Regions from separate parts of the Streptomyces sp. 1222.5 genome, predicted to be linked through region 1. Evidence: riboswitches for the same ligand, from Rfam matches in the RefSeq annotation. Region 1 holds a riboswitch; each other region holds the start of a gene.
The links. A riboswitch is a leader RNA that binds a small molecule or an ion and turns the genes downstream of it on or off. The one in region 1 is predicted to bind thiamine pyrophosphate.
Positions count from the first base shown of each region.

Region 2: linked by a shared signal. The riboswitch ahead of BLW57_RS12060 (thiamine ABC transporter substrate-binding protein) and the one ahead of thiC (phosphomethylpyrimidine synthase ThiC) in region 1 are both predicted to bind thiamine pyrophosphate.
Region 3: linked by a shared signal. The riboswitch ahead of BLW57_RS01980 (purine-cytosine permease family protein) and the one ahead of thiC (phosphomethylpyrimidine synthase ThiC) in region 1 are both predicted to bind thiamine pyrophosphate.
Region 4: linked by a shared signal. The riboswitch ahead of thiO (glycine oxidase ThiO) and the one ahead of thiC (phosphomethylpyrimidine synthase ThiC) in region 1 are both predicted to bind thiamine pyrophosphate.

Region 1 is NZ_FNSZ01000001.1:4,518,352-4,522,529, forward strand. Features, by position in the region: gene BLW57_RS20230 (SsgA family sporulation/cell division regulator) at 28-465, shown strand; gene BLW57_RS20235 (YibE/F family protein) at 562-2,016, opposite strand; TPP riboswitch at 2,097-2,270, shown strand; gene thiC (phosphomethylpyrimidine synthase ThiC) at 2,263-4,047, shown strand; gene BLW57_RS20245 (VWA domain-containing protein) at 4,145-4,178, shown strand, end outside.
Region 2 is NZ_FNSZ01000001.1:2,722,559-2,726,736, forward strand. Features, by position in the region: gene BLW57_RS12055 (ABC transporter permease) at 1-1,321, opposite strand, end outside; gene BLW57_RS12060 (thiamine ABC transporter substrate-binding protein) at 1,360-2,433, opposite strand; TPP riboswitch at 2,515-2,622, opposite strand; gene rlmN (dual-specificity RNA methyltransferase RlmN) at 2,646-3,752, opposite strand; gene BLW57_RS12070 (hypothetical protein) at 3,960-4,145, shown strand.
Region 3 is NZ_FNSZ01000001.1:394,739-398,916, forward strand. Features, by position in the region: partial or broken gene BLW57_RS42065 (hypothetical protein) at 186-380, shown strand; gene BLW57_RS01970 (AfsR/SARP family transcriptional regulator) at 296-742, opposite strand; gene BLW57_RS01975 (hypothetical protein) at 1,057-1,536, shown strand; TPP riboswitch at 1,810-1,905, shown strand; gene BLW57_RS01980 (purine-cytosine permease family protein) at 1,895-3,295, shown strand; gene BLW57_RS01985 (dihydrofolate reductase family protein) at 3,372-3,935, opposite strand; gene BLW57_RS01990 (SCO7613 C-terminal domain-containing membrane protein) at 4,112-4,178, shown strand, end outside.
Region 4 is NZ_FNSZ01000001.1:6,247,730-6,251,907, forward strand. Features, by position in the region: partial or broken gene BLW57_RS28220 (thiazole synthase) at 1-423, opposite strand, end outside; gene thiS (sulfur carrier protein ThiS) at 428-640, opposite strand; gene thiO (glycine oxidase ThiO) at 637-1,818, opposite strand; TPP riboswitch at 1,816-1,927, opposite strand; gene BLW57_RS28235 (avidin-fold protein) at 1,981-2,331, shown strand; gene BLW57_RS28240 (NAD(P)/FAD-dependent oxidoreductase) at 2,364-3,596, shown strand; gene BLW57_RS28245 (Rv2175c family DNA-binding protein) at 3,681-4,046, shown strand; gene thiE (thiamine phosphate synthase) at 4,138-4,178, shown strand, end outside.

The sequences.
Region 1 (4,178 bases):
AGTCGATGTCATATGACGGGATAGGCGATGCGCGAGTCCGTACAGGCAGAGGTCATGATGAGCTTTCTCGTGTCGGAGGAGCTCTCCTTCCGCATTCCGGTGGAGTTGCGCTACGAGACCGGTGATCCCTATGCGGTGCGCCTCACCTTTCATCTGCCGGGTGACGCGCCGGTGACCTGGGCCTTCGGTCGCGAGCTGTTGATCGACGGGGTGGGTCGGCCGTGCGGGGAGGGGGACGTGCACATCGCCCCGGCGGACGCCGAGGTGCTGGGGGAGGTGCTGATCCGTCTTCAGGTCGGTTGCGACCAGGCTCTGTTCCGGTCGTCGGCCCCGCCGCTCGTGGCCTTCCTCGATCGGACCGACAAGCTCGTGCCGCTGGGACAGGAGGGCGCGCTGGCCGACTTCGACGCTCATCTCGACGAAGCGCTGGACCGCATCCTCGCCGAGGAACAGAGCGCCGGCTGAGGCGTAGCGGCCACGGCACCGGACGCCCCGCTCTCCTTCGCGGAACTGTGCAGGAACGCTTCTGCACAGGGCGGGGGGTCTCACCGGGCCGATCGGCTACCGCTTCCGGCGGCGCCCCCGCCCCGTGCGGGCCGGGTCGGGCTGGGCCGTGCCGGCCGGAGCATGCGGGCCGGAGCGGTCGGCCGACACCACCAGCGCGGCGAGCGCGGTCGTGACGGGCACCGAGGCGACCAGGCCGATCGACCCCACCAGGGTGCGCACGATCTCCTCGGCCACCAGCTCGCTGTTGGCCACGGCCCCGACGCTGCTCTGCGCGATGGAGAACAGCAGCAGCAGCGGCAGCGCGGCACCGGCGTAGGCGAGGACCAGGGTGTTGACGACGGATGCGATGTGGTCGCGGCCGATGCGGATGCCGGCCCGGTACAACCCGCGCCAGCCCATCGCCGGATTGGCCTCGTGCAGTTCCCAGACCGCCGACGTCTGCGTCACGGTGACGTCGTCCAGCACGCCGAGCGAGCCGATGATGACGCCGGCCAGCAGCAGGCCGCTCATGTCGATCGACGGGTAGAGCCCATGGATCAGACCGGTGTTGTCGTCCGTGTTGCCGGTCAGGGCGGCCCAGTCGATGAACTCCGAGCCGAGGACGCCGATCAGCAGGAGGGAGACCAGGGTGCCGAGCACCGCGACCGACGTCCGGGCCGACAGCCCGTGGCACATGTAGAGCGCGATGAGCATGATCGCGCTCGCCCCGACGACGGCCACCAGCAGGGGATTCGAGCCCTGAAGGATCGCGGGCAGGATGAAGAAGGTGAGCACCATGAAACTCACGGCCAGCGCGACCAGCGCCATGACCCCGCGCAGCCGGCCCACCACGACGACCGCGATCGCGAAGATCCCGGCGAGCAGCGCCATCGGGAACTTCCGGTTCACGTCCGCCACGGAGTACTGCAGGTTCTTGGGTGCCGCGGGCTCGTAGGCGACCACGACCTTCTCACCCTGGTGCAACTGCCGTGACTGGTCGGGCTGCACGATCTCGGTGAACGTACGGCCCTCGTCCTTCCCGGTGTCGACACGGATGGTCGCCTTCTTGCAGGTGCCGCCCGTCTCCTGTGCCCCGGCGCCGCCCTCGGCGGTCGAGGTGTCGCCGGCCGGGGTGCCACCGGAGGCGTTCACCGACTTGCAACTCACCTCGACGACCCGGGTCACCGTGGCCTGCTGGGTCTGCCGGTCGAAGCCGACGCCGGTGCGCTTGTGCGACGGCGCTCCCCCGGGCCACAGCACCACCAGGCCGACGAGGACCGCCGCGGTGAACGGCACCAGGATCGCCGCGATGACCTTGCGCAGATGCCGGGAGACGGGCGCGGCGGGCCCATGGCTGTGGCTGTGACCGAGCGTCTGAGGGCGGGTGTGCGCCTCGTCGTGGCCGTGGTGAGGGTGGCCGTGCCCGTCACCCGCTTCCTGCCCGTGGGCGCGCTCGTCCCCTCGTCGGCTGCCCGCTGCCGGGCTGTCCGGGCGGCGCGGCTCGGGCGGCTGGTACGGGTACTGCTCCATCCTGGTCACCACCAGATCATCGCAAGAACGGCAGGGGCCCACTGTTCACCGCGCCACATATGACGCTAGCGTGGAGGCACCTTTGCACACGCGGGAGCTCGGAGCACCGGGCTGAGAGGGCGCTGACCTCCGTATTCGCGATGTTTCACGTGGAACGACGTCTCACGGGAAGCATCGGCCGACGGAAGCCGCTGCGTCGACCGCCGAACCTGTTACCGGGTAATGCCGGCGTAGGGAGTAGGTCTCATGACCAACAAGGACGCACGCACGCCTGCCTCCGTTCAGGGTGAGAAGACCCAGGAGGCCGGGAAGTCCATCGGCTGGCACAAGGCGTACGTCGAGGGTTCGCGCCCCGACATGCGGGTGCCGGTCCGTCAGGTGCACCTCACCAACGGGCAGTCGGTCACGCTGTACGACACATCCGGCCCGTACACGGATCCGCTCGTCGAAACCGACGTCCGCAGGGGCTTGGCGCCGCTGCGGGAGAACTGGATCGTCGGCCGCGGCGACACCGAGGAGTACGCGGGCCGTCCCGTCCGTCCCGAGGACGACGGCATCAAGCACACCTCGCCGCGCGGCGGGTTGCGGAACCTGGACGCGGTCTTCCCCGGGCGTCCGCGTCAGCCGCGCCGCGGTCGTCGCGGTGAGGCGGTGACCCAGCTCGCGTACGCGCGCCGCGGGGAGACCACGCCGGAAATGGAGTACGTGGCCATCCGGGAGAACGTGTCTCCGGAGGTCGTCCGCGAGGAGATCGCAGCCGGCCGCGCCGTGCTGCCGGCCAACGTCAACCACCCGGAGATCGAGCCGATGATCATCGGTAAGCGCTTCCTGGTGAAGGTGAACGCCAACATCGGCAACTCGGCCGTGACGTCCTCCATCGAGGAGGAGGTCGAGAAGATGACCTGGGCGACCCGCTGGGGCGCCGACACGGTCATGGACCTCTCCACCGGGCGCAACATCCACACCACCCGCGAGTGGGTGCTGCGCAACTCCCCCGTGCCCATCGGCACCGTGCCGCTGTACCAGGCCCTGGAGAAGGTCGACGGCAGGGCCGAGGAACTGACCTGGGAGATCTACAAGGACACCGTCATCGAGCAGGCCGAACAGGGTGTGGACTACATGACCGTCCACGCCGGGGTGCGGCTCGCGCATGTACCGCTGACGGCCAACCGCAAGACCGGCATCGTCTCCCGCGGCGGTTCGATCATGGCCGCGTGGTGCCTGGCGCACCACAAGGAGTCGTTCCTGTACGAGAACTTCGAGGAACTGTGCGAGATCCTCGCCGCCTACGACGTCACGTACTCGTTGGGCGACGGCCTGCGGCCCGGCTCCATCGCGGACGCCAACGACGAGGCACAGTTCGCGGAGCTGCGCACGCTCGGGGAACTCAACCGCATCGCCAGGCGTTTCGACGTACAGACGATGATCGAGGGCCCGGGGCACGTCCCGATGCACAAGATCAAGGAGAACATCGACCTTCAGCAGGAGATCTGCGATGAAGCTCCGTTCTATACGCTCGGCCCGCTGACGACGGACGTCGCGCCGGCGTACGACCACATCACCTCCGGCATCGGTGCCGCGATGATCGCCTGGTGGGGCACGGCGATGCTCTGCTACGTCACGCCCAAGGAGCACCTGGGCCTGCCCAACCGGGACGACGTCAAGACCGGTGTCATCACCTACAAGATCGCCGCCCACGCGGCCGATCTCGCGAAGGGCCACCCGGGCGCGCAGGAGTGGGACGACGCGCTGTCCGACGCACGCTTCGAGTTCCGGTGGGAGGACCAGTTCAACCTCGCCCTGGACCCCGATACGGCACGGGAGTTCCACGACGAGACCCTCCCGGCGGAGCCCGCCAAGACGGCCCACTTCTGCTCCATGTGCGGCCCCAAGTTCTGCAGCATGAAGATCTCGCAGGACATCCGCCGCGAACACGGCGGCAGCAAGGCCGAGATCGAGGAGGGCATGGCGCAGAAGTCGAAGGAGTTCGCGGCAGCGGGCAACCGGGTGTACCTGCCGATCGCCGACTGAGCGGTGCGGGGAGCGGCGGCCCGGGTGTGGCCGGGCTGTCGCTCCCCGCGGTGTCGGGGAGGTACCCCTGGGCCTGCGCGCACCGCAGACTGGCGGCATGACAGCGAGATCAATGAGCAAGGGCGCGAACC
Region 2 (4,178 bases), 1.8 Mb from region 1:
AGGGGGACGCGCCGAGCACGGCCGCCGCCTCCCGCAGCCGCCCGTCCACCGCGCGCAGCACGGGCAGCATGGTCCGTACGACGAAGGGGGCGCCCACCAGCGCCTGGGCCAGCGGCACCAGGATCCAGGACTGGCGCAGATCCAGCGGCGGCTTGTCGAGCGCGATCAGGAAGCCGAAGCCGACGGTCACGGCGGACACGCCGAGCGGCAGCATCAGCAGCGCGTCGAAACCCCGTACCAGCCGTCCCGCGTCCCGGCGGGCCAGCGCGGCGGCGGCGAGACCTCCGATCACCACGGCGATGGCGGTGGCGGCGAGGGCGTACTCGAGCGAGGTCCACACGGCCTGCACGGGCGCCACCAGGAACGTACCGCCGTCGGAATCGGTCAGGGCCCGGTAGTAGCCGAGGCCCCAGCCGTCGAGGGAACGCCGGACGAGTACGGCGAGCGGCAGGAGCAGCAGCACCGCGACGGTGGCGAGGACCCCGGCGAGCAGCGCCCACTGCCCGAACCCGCGCGGCCGGCGGACGGTCGTCTTCGGGTCGACGAGCCGCAGGGCGGTCTCGCGCCGCCGTACGGTCCAGGCGTGCACGGCGAGGATCGCGCCGACCGCGGCGAACTGGACGAGGGTGAGGACGGCGGCCGTGGACAGGTCGAAGACCTCGGAGGTCTGCCGGTAGATCTCCACTTCGAGGGTGGAGAAGGCCGGTCCGCCGAGGATCTGCACGACCCCGAAGGAGGTGAAGGTGAACAGGAACACCATCAGGGCGGCGGCGGCCACGGCGGGCGCGAGCGCGGGCAGGGTGACCTTGCGCCAGGCCGTGAGCGGTGAGGCGCCCAGCATCCGGGCGGCCTCCTCCTGGCGGGGGTCGAGCTGGGACCAGAGCCCGCCGACCGTGCGGACGACGACCGCGTAGTTGAAGAAGACGTGGGCCAGCAGGATCGCCCACACCGTGGTGTCCAGCCGTACCCCCCACAGCTCGTCCAGCAGCCCGTTGTGGCCGACCAGCGCCAGGAAGGCGCTGCCGACGACGACGGTGGGCAGCACGAACGGAACCGTGACGACGGCCCGCAGCAGCTGTTTGCCCGGGAAGTCGAGGCGGGCGAAGACATGGGCGGCGGGCAGCGCGAGCAGCAGGGTGAGCGCGGTGGAGGCGAGCGCCTGCCAGGTGGTGAACCACAGCACGTGCCGGATGTCCGGCTGGGTGACCACGTCCACGATCCGCCCGAATCGCCAGGCGCCGTCCGCCTTCAGCCCGCGCGTGACGATCGCGGCCACGGGCCAGGCGAAGAACAGCGCGAAGAACGCGACGGGCAGGGCCATCAGGCCGAGCCGCGCCGCGCTCCCCCGCCGGGACACGGCTACCTCAGTACGAGCGACGTCCACGACTTGACCCACTGGTCGCGGTTGGCGGCGATCTTCCCGGGCGCCATGGTCTCGGGGTGCTCGGCGGCCGGGCCGTACTCGGTGAACTCGGTGGGCACCCCGGCTCCCCGCACCACCGGGTAGACGTACATGTTCAGCGGCATGTCCTCCTGGAACTCCTTGGAGACCAGGAAGTCGATGAACGCCTTGCCGCCCTTGGTGTTCCGCGCGTTGTCGAGCAGCCCGGCGAACTCGATCTGCCGGAAGCAGGTGCCGGTGGCGACTCCGGTCGGGGCGGTGCCGGGCCGCTTCTTGGCGTAGATCACCTCGGCGGGCGGCGAGGAGGCGTACGAGACCACGAGCGGGCGGTCACCGCCGGCCTTCCTGCCTCCGGTGGAGCCGGAGAACTCCTGGGAGTAGGCCTGCTCCCAGCCGTCGACCACCTTGACGCCGTTGGCCTTGAGCTTCTTCCAGTAGTCCTGCCAGCCCTGGTCGCCGTACTCGGCGGCGCTGCCGAGCAGGAAGCCGAGGCCGGGCGAGGAGGTGGCCGCGTTCTCGGTGACGAGGAGGTTCTTGTACGCGGGCTCGGCGAGGTCCGCGAAGGTCCGCGGCGGGGCCAGCTTGTGCTTGCTGAACCAGGCCTTGTCGTAGTTGACGCAGATGTCGCCGTAGTCGACGGGCGTGACCCGGTGCTTGTCCTTGTCCAGCTGGTACGGGGCGCCGACCTTGTCGAGGCCCTTGGCCGTGTAGGGCTGGAACAGCCCGTTGTCGAGGGCGCGGGAGAGCAGGGTGTTGTCGACGCCGAAGAAGACGTCGCCCTGCGGATGGTCCTTGGTCAGGATGGCCTTGTTGACGGCCTGGCCGGCGTCGCCGTCCTCGAGGATCCTGAGCTTGTAGCCGGACTGCTTCTCGAAGTCCCGTTGCACCTTCTTGGAGACGGCCCACGAGTCGTGGCTGACCAGGGTAACGGTCCTGCTGTCACCGGACGCCTTGCTCTCGCCGGAACCGCACGCGGACAGGCTGATCAGGCCGAGCCCGACCGCCACGGCCACCAAGGTCTTGTTGTGCACTGGATGTCCTCCTGGGGTTGGCCAGGAAGAGACGCGGCCCCGCCCGGGTCCCGCGAGGGGGCCCGGGCAGGGCGCAACAGCTTGAGTGAAAGACCGAACTTCCTACCCAGAATGACCTGGGCGAGGTTCAGAGGGTCTGCGGCCCGGTTGCCGCACTCTCAGCGCTGTGGCGCTCCCCTGTCGGAATATGAGGTTGTCGGAACGTGGCCAGATTACCGCTCGGTCGCGGCGAGCTGACCGCAGGCTCCGTCGATCTCCTGGCCACGGGTGTCCCGGACCGTGACGGGTACGCCGTGCGCGGCGATGGCCTCGACGAACGCCTTCTCGTCCTCCGGCCGGGAGGCGGTCCACTTGGAACCGGGAGTCGGGTTGAGCGGGATCAGGTTGACGTGCACCGGCTTGCCCTTGAGCAGCCGGCCGAGCCGGTCGCCGCGCCAGGCCTGGTCGTTGATGTCCCGGATCAGCGCGTACTCGATCGACAGCCGGCGGCCGCTCTTCTCGACGTAGTCGAACCCGGCGTCCAGCACCTCGCGCACCTTCCACCGCGTGTTCACGGGGACGAGGGTGTCGCGCAGCTCGTCGTCGGGGGCGTGCAGGGAGATCGCGAGCCGGCACTTGAAGCCCTCGTCGGCGAACCGGTGGATGGCCGGCACCAGCCCGACGGTGGAGACGGTGATACCGCGCTGGGACAGACCGAGCCCGTCCGGGGCCGGATCGGTCAGCGCGCGGATGGCGCCCACGACCCGCTTGTAGTTGGCGAGCGGCTCGCCCATCCCCATGAAGACGATGTTGGACAGCCGCGCCGGACCGCCGGGCACCTCGCCGTCGCGCAGCGCCCGCATGCCGTCCACGATCTGGTGGACGATCTCGGCGGTGGACAGGTTCCGGTCGAGGCCGGCCTGGCCGGTGGCGCAGAACGGGCAGTTCATCCCGCACCCGGCCTGCGAGCTGATGCACATGGTGACCCGGTCCGGGTACCGCATCAGCACGGACTCCACGAGCGTCCCGTCGAACAGCCGCCACAGCGTCTTGCGCGTGGTCCCCTGGTCGGTCGACAGATGCCGTACGACGGTCATCAGCTCCGGGAACAGCGCCTCCTGCAGCCTGCCGCGCGCCCCGGCGGGGATGTCGGTCCACTGCTCGGGGTCGTGCGCGTACCGCGCGAAGTAGTGCTGCGAGAGCTGCTTGGCACGGAACGGCTTCTCCCCGATCTCGGCCACCGCGTCCTTGCGCTCGGCGGGCGAGAGGTCGGCGAGATGCCGCGGCGGCTTCTTGGCTCCGCGCGGCGCGACAAAGATGAGTTCTCCGGGCTTAGGCATGGCTGTACCAGTGTCGCAGATCCAATTGGGTGACCTGCGGGTGTCGGGCTGGACACCTGTCGCTGGCGGTCGTCGTCTGTCGCCGCTGATCCCCCTCGGACGGCCCAGAGACGGCCCAGAAACAGCGCGGGATAACGCGTTGACCTGGCTGTGGAGGTGGGGTGTGATCACCCTATGGGTCCTGGCAACAGCGAGACGGATGCAGGCGTGGCCGACGACATGATCGTCGCTGGGCGGATCATCATCGGGCTGAAGACGCTACGTGATCACCTCGGCTGCTCTCTGCATGAAGCCCTCGACGCCTACGTCGCACGCTACGAGGTGCTGCGACGGGAACGTCCGGCCGACTTCACCAAGAGCCACGAGGAGTACTGGGCGAACTTCTACTCATGACCCAATGGACGCGATCTTGAAGACCGTCGTGGC
Region 3 (4,178 bases), 4.1 Mb from region 1:
GATCCTCCTGGAGTTGTGGCAGGAGCGCGGCGTGCCCGTGGAGCTCACCACCGAGGACACGCCTCTACATCGACCCTCACCCGAGCCAGGAACACGGCGACTCCAACAGCGACGCCACCACCTGGAAAGTCGGCGTCTGGCCTGGCGTTGGTGCTCAGCGGCCTCGTCGTGACTTTCCTGGGGCAGCAGTCGTCTCCGGAGTCGCGGGCATCGGCAAGACCGCGCTGGCGGTGCGCTGGGCCCACCAGATGCGTGACTCCTTCCCCGACGGACAGCTCTACGTCGATCTCCGGGGCTACGACCCGGACGAACCGGTCTCCGCCGCCCAGGCCCTCTCGGGCTTCCTCTCCGCCCTGGGTGTGCCCGGCCCGGAGATACCGTAACGGAGCAAGTCGACGGCGTGTAGGTCCGCCTCCAGGACGTATCCGCCGGAGGTGCGTGCGATGCGAAGCGGCGTACCGGGTACGGCTGCCCCGTCACCGCCTGCCGTGGGCGCCACGCCGTCCGTGGATGCCGCGCCGTCGAACAGCCGCCTCAGACGGCTGATGTGGGAGTAGAGGGCCGAGCGGGCGCCGTCGGGCGCGGCGGTGTCCCAGACCCGGTCCACCAGCGTGCTCGCGGGGACCGGTCGGCCGGTGTCGGCCGCCAGCGCCGCGAGGACCGCTCGGCGACGCGGCTCCCCGATGTCGACCGCGCGCCCCGTGACGCGCAGTTCCAAGGGTCCGAGCAGGTGCAGGTTCATCGCGCCTCACGCGGGAGGGAGGAGGGAACGGGCTTCACGCGGTGGGGTGTTCGTCCGCCGGGCAGGGCCGGCATGCCCTCAGTCCTCCGTCGTTCGCTCCGGGGCCGCCGGCCGGGCAGCCGTCACAAGGTTTCCGCAAGGTTCACCGTAGATCCTCACCTCACATGCCGTCAGGCGGATCGCGGCAAGCACCGCGTGCAGGGGGAACACCGACGTCCGCTCCCGGAGCCTTCCCGGGAGCGGCGTGTCCGCCCGCCCCGCCGGCAGTCGCGTCAGACGTGACCAACCCGACGCAACAAGAGAATGGAATTGTCATGCGCAAGATAATGTCCCGAGCCAACCGGACGGCCGTCGCCGTCGTCGCGACCGCCTTCATGGCGTCCGGAGCGGTCGTCGCGGGGGCGACGACCGCCTCCGCGGACGGCTGTGTGGGTCCCCTGTGCGGCGCGGTGAAGAACCGGACCGGCGAGACGATGCACTACACGATGAGTCTCGGCGAGGGCCCGCACTACTGCGACGTGTGGAACTGGGGCGGCGGCACCGGGAGCGAGTTCAAGCACGCGAAGTGCAAGCAGGAGTCGTTCGGCAACGGAACGCGGGGCGGCAACGGCACCGGCAAGGACGTCGACGCCTTCACGTTCGCCACGCACGGCTACCACGAGCGGTTCTCGCGGGTCGGCACCTGGCACTGGCGGGCCAAGGGGGTCTGGACGAAGATCCGCAGCGGGGAGATCGGCGACTGCGGCATCGGCGACCACAACGAGGTCTGGTGCACCGTACTCGTGCAGGCCTGAGGGGAGCCGCTGGTAGTCGGGCATTCCCAGGAAGGCGGCGGCACGCGTGTGCCGCCGCCTTCCGGCGGGACCGGCCTCCGCGGCCCGCGCCCACCCCACGACGGCGCCGACGCGTCGAGGCATCTCACGCGGCGAGCCCCCTTACGGAGTGTCAACGGCCGACTACGCACGCGCACGCATCGGGCAGTCGGCCGACGGGCGCCGCACGCTTCCGGCCGGCCCTCCCCTCCCCCGACCTGAACCGGTCACCGGACCGGGCTATTCTGGCCGGCATACCTGGACACGGGGTGCCCCTGCACGGGGGCTGAGATCACACCCGTTGAACCTGAACCAGTTAGGACTGGCGGAGGGATGTCGTATGTCGTTGCCGTATGCCCATGAAGAGACGGCCGTCGCCGAGTCGCGGGGTGTCTTCGACGGCCGGATGCCGACCGCCCCCGGAGATCTGCGAGTGGAGGCGCGCGGCATCGCGCCGGTGCCCGAGGACGCTCGCTACGGCAGCCCCCGCCGGCTGTTCACCGTGTGGTTCGCCCCCAATCTGACGATGACCGGCGTCTTCACCGGTACGGTCGGCGCGGCCCTCGGACTGGACTTCGCCACCGCGCTGCTCGCCGTGGTGCTCGGCACCGTGCTCGGCGCGGTGCCCACGGCCTACCTGGGAACCTGGGGCAGCCGGACCGGGGCGGGCCAACTCCCGCTGGCGAGGCTGGCCTTCGGACGGGCCGTGGCTCTGCCGGGCACCCTGCAGTGGCTGTCCTCCATCGCCTGGGACGCCCTGATAGGCCTGTTCGGGGGCGACGCGCTGGCCCAGCTGTTCGGCTGGCCGTTCTGGCTGGGCGTCCTGGTGATGCTCATGGCCCAAGGGGCGCTCGGCGTGATCGGGTACGAGGCGATCCACCGCCTGCAGACGGTGATGACCTTCGCGCTCGCCGCCTCGCTCGTCGCGTTGGCGGTGAAGCTCGTGCACGGCACCCAGCCCGCGACGGCCGCGACCGTGCACGGCGCCGACCAGGCGGGAGCGTTCGTGCTGACCTGCACCATCGCCTTGAGTCTCGCGCTCTCGTGGGCCCCGTACGCCAGTGACTTCAGCCGCTACCTGCCCCGCACGGCGTCGCGTTCCAGCATGTTCTGGTGCACCCTGCTCGGTGTCAGCGTGTCCTTCGTCGCCGTGCAGGCGCTCGGTCTGTGGGGCGCCGCTGAGTTCACCGACCAGACCGCCCGCGGTGTCGACCATCTGCTCGGCGGCGGCGCGCTCGGCGCGTTCGGACTCCTCGCGGTCGCCGTCGCGGCCCTGTGCAGCAACGCCATGAACGACTACAGCGGGTCGCTGGCGCTGCAGACGATCGGAGTGCGGCTTCCGCGGCCGGTCGCCGCCGCGCTCGCCGCGGCGCTCGGCTTCCCGCTCGTGCTGTGGATGCACGCCGCTGACACCACTGCCCGCTTCCAGAACGTGCTGTTGTTCGTCGGCTACTGGATCCCCGCGTTCGTCGCGATCGTGATCGTCGACTGGGTGGCCCGCGCACGGGCGCGCGGCGACCGCCCGGTCGACCTGGCGGAGGAGGAAGCCGCGCCGCAGCCGTGGTGGCCCGCCGTCACCGCGTTCGTCGTCGGTTTCGCCGTGGCGGTGCCGTTCATGAGCACCAGCCTGTACGTGGGTCCGGTCGCCCAGGCCCTGCACAGCGCCGACCTCGCCTACCCCGTCGCGTTCCTCGCGGCGCTGCTCGTCTATGCGCCGTTGCGGGTACGACGCCGGTCCTGACCCGCGCCCGCTCCTCCTGGGGGAGTTGCCTGCCCCTGCTGGGCGGATCGTGTGCGGTGGCGTTCCGGGACTCGGCTCAGCGCGTCACTCGGTGGCGGAGGTAGACGACTCGCGAACTGAAGGTGCGGGTCTCGACGAGTTCGAGATCCACGCGGCGCTCGTGCCGGGGGAAGAACGGGATGCCACCGCCGAGGAGCACCGGGTAGACCAGCGTCCGGTACTCGTCGATCAGATCCAGCGCGGCCGCCTCGGCGGCGAGGGCGGCGCCGCCGATCGCGATGTCGCCCTCCCCCGGCTCGGCGCGCAACCGCTCGATCTCCTGCGTCAAGCCGCCGGAAGCGAGCCGGGCATGGCCCTCGACCTCCGACAGCCTGGTGGAGAACACCACTTTGGGGAGCTGCTTCCAGAGCGCCGCCCATTCGAGCTTCGAGTCGTCGAGCGACGGGTCCTGATCGGCGGTCTCCCAGTACAGCATCGTCTCGTACAACCGTCGTCCCAGGAGGTGGACGCCGACGTCTCGTACCCTGTCGATCCAGGAGCGAAAGATCTCCTCGTCGGGCACCGTCCACTCGACGCTGCCGTCCGGTCCCACGATGTAGCCGTCGAGCGAGACGCTCATCGAATAGGTCACTCTGCGCATCGGAAGGCCTCCTCGGCAACGGTTCGAGAGTACGACCGCCCAATGCCGTACGCTTGTTGCGGCTCGCGACAGCCCCTCCCGATGTCGCCACTCCACGGGCATTCGCCCCGTACCTGAGTACGTTCTGAGTAGGCGCGCTCATGTGGTACGACGTGGTGCGGGACACACTCCGAACCATGACACATGTTCCGCCACCGGCCGAGGAGCTGCGGCTCATCGACACCGAGCTGTGGCAACTGGACG
Region 4 (4,178 bases), 1.7 Mb from region 1:
GCGCGCGAGCACGGGATCGTCGTTCGTGTACGGCAGCACCGTGAAACCGTCGTCGACCAGCGTCTCCGCCGCGTCCAGCAGCTCCACCGGGTCCGGCAGGAGGGTCCGCTCGTCGGCGATGACCTCCAGCTTGACCAGGTCGGTGCCCAGTGCCTCCCGGGCGAGGCGCGCGGTCAGCACGGCCTCCCCGGCGGTGAAACAGCCCGCCGTGTTCGGCAGCACGCGGATGCCCAGCTTCTCCAGCACCGACAGCACCGAGCCGTGCACGGACGGGTCCACCCGCCGCATCGCGACCGTGGTCAGCCCGGTGCCGGAGGCGGTCAGCGCCCGCTCCAGCACGTCCAGACTGGGCGCGCCGCCCGTGCCCATGATCAGCCGGGAGTCCAGGTGCACACCGCCCAGGACGAAGGGGTCGTCGGCCATCGGTTCAGCCTCCCTGGACTGCGGTGAGTACTTCGACGCGGTCGCCCTCGGCGAGCGCGGTGGTCGCCCACTGGCCGCGCGGCACGACCGTCTCGTTGACGGCGGCGGCCACCCCGGAGGGCGCCGCGGTGAGGGTGCGGACGAGGGCGTCGAGAGCGGTGCCCGGGGCGATCTCGCGGTGCTCCCCGTTGACGGAGACGGTGAGGCTGAGGGTCATGCGGACTGCTCCATGAGACGTGCGGGCCGCTCCGGCGGCGGGGCGGTGAAACGCTGGGGCGTGAACGGGCGGGCCTCCTCGGGGAGGTCACCGGTGGCCAGCGCGTGCGCCAGCACGTCCCCGGTGACCGGCGTGAGCAGCACGCCGTTGCGGTAGTGCCCGGTGGCCAGCAGCAGTCCGTCCAGGCCGGACGGGCCGAGCAGCGGGGCGTTGTCGGGGGAGCCGGGCCGCAGTCCGGCCCGGGTCTCGGTCAGCGGGAGCTCGGTGATGCCCGGGACCAGCTCGTGGGCGTCGCGCAGCAGCTCGTACACGCCCCCCGCCGTGACCGTCGTGTCCCAGCCCAGCTCCTCGGTGGTGGCGCCGACGACCAGCTCGCCGTTCTCGCGCGGCACCAGGTAGACCTGGCTGCCGCGGACCACGGCCCGCACGGTCCGGCTCAGGAACGGCGCGAACCGCCGGGGCACGGCCAGCCGCAGCACCTGCCCCTTCACCGGACGGACCGGCGGCAGCAGCGCGTCCGGCACGCCCGCGAGGCGCCCGCTCATGCTTCCGCCGGCGAGCACCACCTGCTCCGCGCGCAGCTCGGTGCCGTCCGCCGTGGTGACGCCGGCGGCCCGCTCGCGCACGACGTCGAGCCGCTCGGCCCAGGTGCGGTGGAAGACCACCCCGGCGTGCTCGCACGCGGCCACCAGGGCCGTCGCCAGCCGCCGCGGGTCGATCTGATGGTCGCCGTCGACCCGCAGTCCGCCGCGCACCACGGGCGCCAGCATCGGCTCGAGACGCCGGCAGTCGCGCCCCGACAGCCACTCCGACTCCAGGCCCGAGCGCTGCTGGAGCGCGTGCAGTTCCCGCAGGTGGGCGCGGTCGTCGGCGTCCAGCGCGACCGCGAGGGTGCCGCACCGGCGGTAGCCCAGGTCGTGGCCGGTCAGCTCGGACAGCTCGGCCGCGAAGCCGGGATAGCGGCGCGCCGACTCCAGGTTCAGGGCGAGCAGCGTCTCCTCGCCGTAGTGCAGTTCCGTGACCGCGGCGAGCATCCCCGCAGCGACCCGCGCGGCCCCGCCGCCGGGCTCGGGGTCCACCACGGCCGTGGTGAGCCCGCGCTGCGCCGCGCGCCAGGCCGTGACCAGACCGATGATCCCGCCCCCGATGACGAGGACGTCGGACGTACGTGACGACATGGGCGTCCAGCCCCTCCCTTCGCCGGCATGACCCGGATCAGGTTCGTACGGTCGGAGGCCGCCAGCCTCCCTCTCAGCCCGGTGCGTCCGGGCTCCCGCGAGTGCTTGTACGGTGGCCACCCTAGCCCGCCCCGCTCGTCACCCGTAAGGGAGCCCTCCGTCATGCACCGCTCGCTCGACGGTCTGATCCTCGCCCCCGTCGCGGACCAGGCCCCAGGTCAGGTGGGTACCCGCACCCGGTTCGCCTACCACGAGAAGGACGGCGAGGTCTGGGCGGAGTACGCGGGCGGCGAGGTCGTGCGCGGCCATCTGGTCGGGACCCGCGAGGGCGACCGGCTGGACTTCCGGTACGTGCAGCTGCGCACCGACGGGACCACGGCCTGCGGGCACTGCGTGTCCACCGTCGTGGAGCTGCCCGACGGCCGGCTGCGGCTGGAGGAGACCTGGGAGTGGGAGTCCGCTCCGGGCAGCGGTACGAGCGTTGTGGAGCAGGTCACCGAGCACGCCCCCTGACTGACGTTTCGTCAGTTGTCTATGGTGATCGGGTGAGCGAGCAGACACCGCAACAGGGCACGTCACAGGAACGGCGCGTGGTCGTCGTGGGCGCGGGCATGGCCGGGGTGCAGACCGCGGTCGCCCTGCGGGAACAGGGCTTCGAGGGAGCCGTGACCGTCATCGGCGCCGAACCGCACCAGCCGTACGACCGGCCGCCGCTGTCCAAGGCCGTGCTGCTCGGCACGGCCGAGGGCTCCGCCTTCGACGTCGACTTCGAATCCCTCGGCGTCGAGCTTCGGCTCGGCTGCGAGGCGCAGGGCCTGCGCCCCGCCGCACGCGTGCTGGACACCGAGGCGGGCCCGGTGCCCTACGACGTCCTGGTCCTGGCCACCGGCGCCGAACCCATCACCCTGCCCGGCACCGAGGGCGTACCCGGCGTGCACCTGCTGCGCACCCTGGACGACGCCGAACGGCTTCGGCCCGTGCTGCTCCGGCAGCACGACATCGTGGTCGTCGGCGCCGGCTGGATCGGCGCCGAGTTCGCCACGGCCGCCCGGGAGGCGGGCTGCGCGGTGACCGTCGTCGAGGCCGCCGACCGGCCGCTCGCGGGTGCCCTGCCCGCCGAGGTGGCCGCGCCCATGGCCGCCTGGTACGCCGACAGCGGGGCCGAACTGCGCACCGGCGCGCGCGTGGAGCGCGTCGAACCGGGCGCGGTGGTGCTGACCGACGGCACCCGGCTGCCCGCGGGCGCCGTCGTCGTCGGCATCGGCGCCCGCCCGGCCACCGGCTGGCTGGCCGGCTCCGGCATCGAGCTGGGGCCGCACGGCGAGGTCGTCGCCGACGCCCGCCTGCGCACCGGGGCCGAGGACGTGTACGCGGTCGGCGACTGCGCCTCCTTCCCCTCCGCCCGCTACGGCGAGCGGCTGCTCGTCCACCACTGGGACAACGCCCTCCAGGGGCCCCGCACGGTCGCCGCGAACATCCTCGGCGAGACCCCGGCGCTCTACGACCCGGTGCCGTACTTCTGGTCCGAGCAGTTCGGCCGCTTCGTGCAGTACGCCGGGCACCACGCCGCGGCGGACCGCCTGGTGTGGCGCGGCGACCCGGCCGGCGCCGCCTGGTCGGTGTGCTGGCTGCGCGAGGGCCGGCTGGTGGCGCTGCTGGCGGTGGGCCGGCCCCGCGACCTGGCCCAGGGCCGCCGCCTGATCGAGGCGGGCCGCCGCATGGACCCCGAGGCCCTGACCGATCCGGGCCGCCCCCTGAAGAACGCCACGGCCGACTGATCGGCGCCGGGGCAGGGCGACCGGCGCCGCGGTCGGCCGCCGGCATCGAGCGGCACCTCGGGCGGAGCGCCTACCCTAGGACTCGTGACCGAGATTGACGCAAAGATCGATGCTCTCGTCCCCGCCTGGCTCACCCTCCCCGACATCGCCGAACAGCTCGGCGTCGAGGTGACGCGTGTGCGGCAGCTGGTCAAGGAGGGCCAGCTGATCGCCGTACGCCGTGGTGAGAACCGGGCGCTGCACGTCCCCGCCGCCTTCATCGACGGGGACAAGGTCGTCAAGGGCCTGACCGGCACCCTGACGCTCCTGCGGGACGACGGCTTCACGGACGAAGAGATGATCGAGTGGCTCTTCACCCCCGACCCCACCCTGCCCGGCACCCCCGCGCAGGCCCTGAGTGAGAATCGCGGCACGGAGGTGAAGCGCCGCGCCCAGGCGCTCGCCGTCTGAGCCCAGCCGCACCAGGGGGGTGGCGTACGCGCCCCGGGCCCGCACGCCACCCGAGAACCACCAGGTACACCGACCACGGGGGGACCCACGCATGTCCGACACCGCCCGCGCCGCCCTCGCCGACGCCCGCCT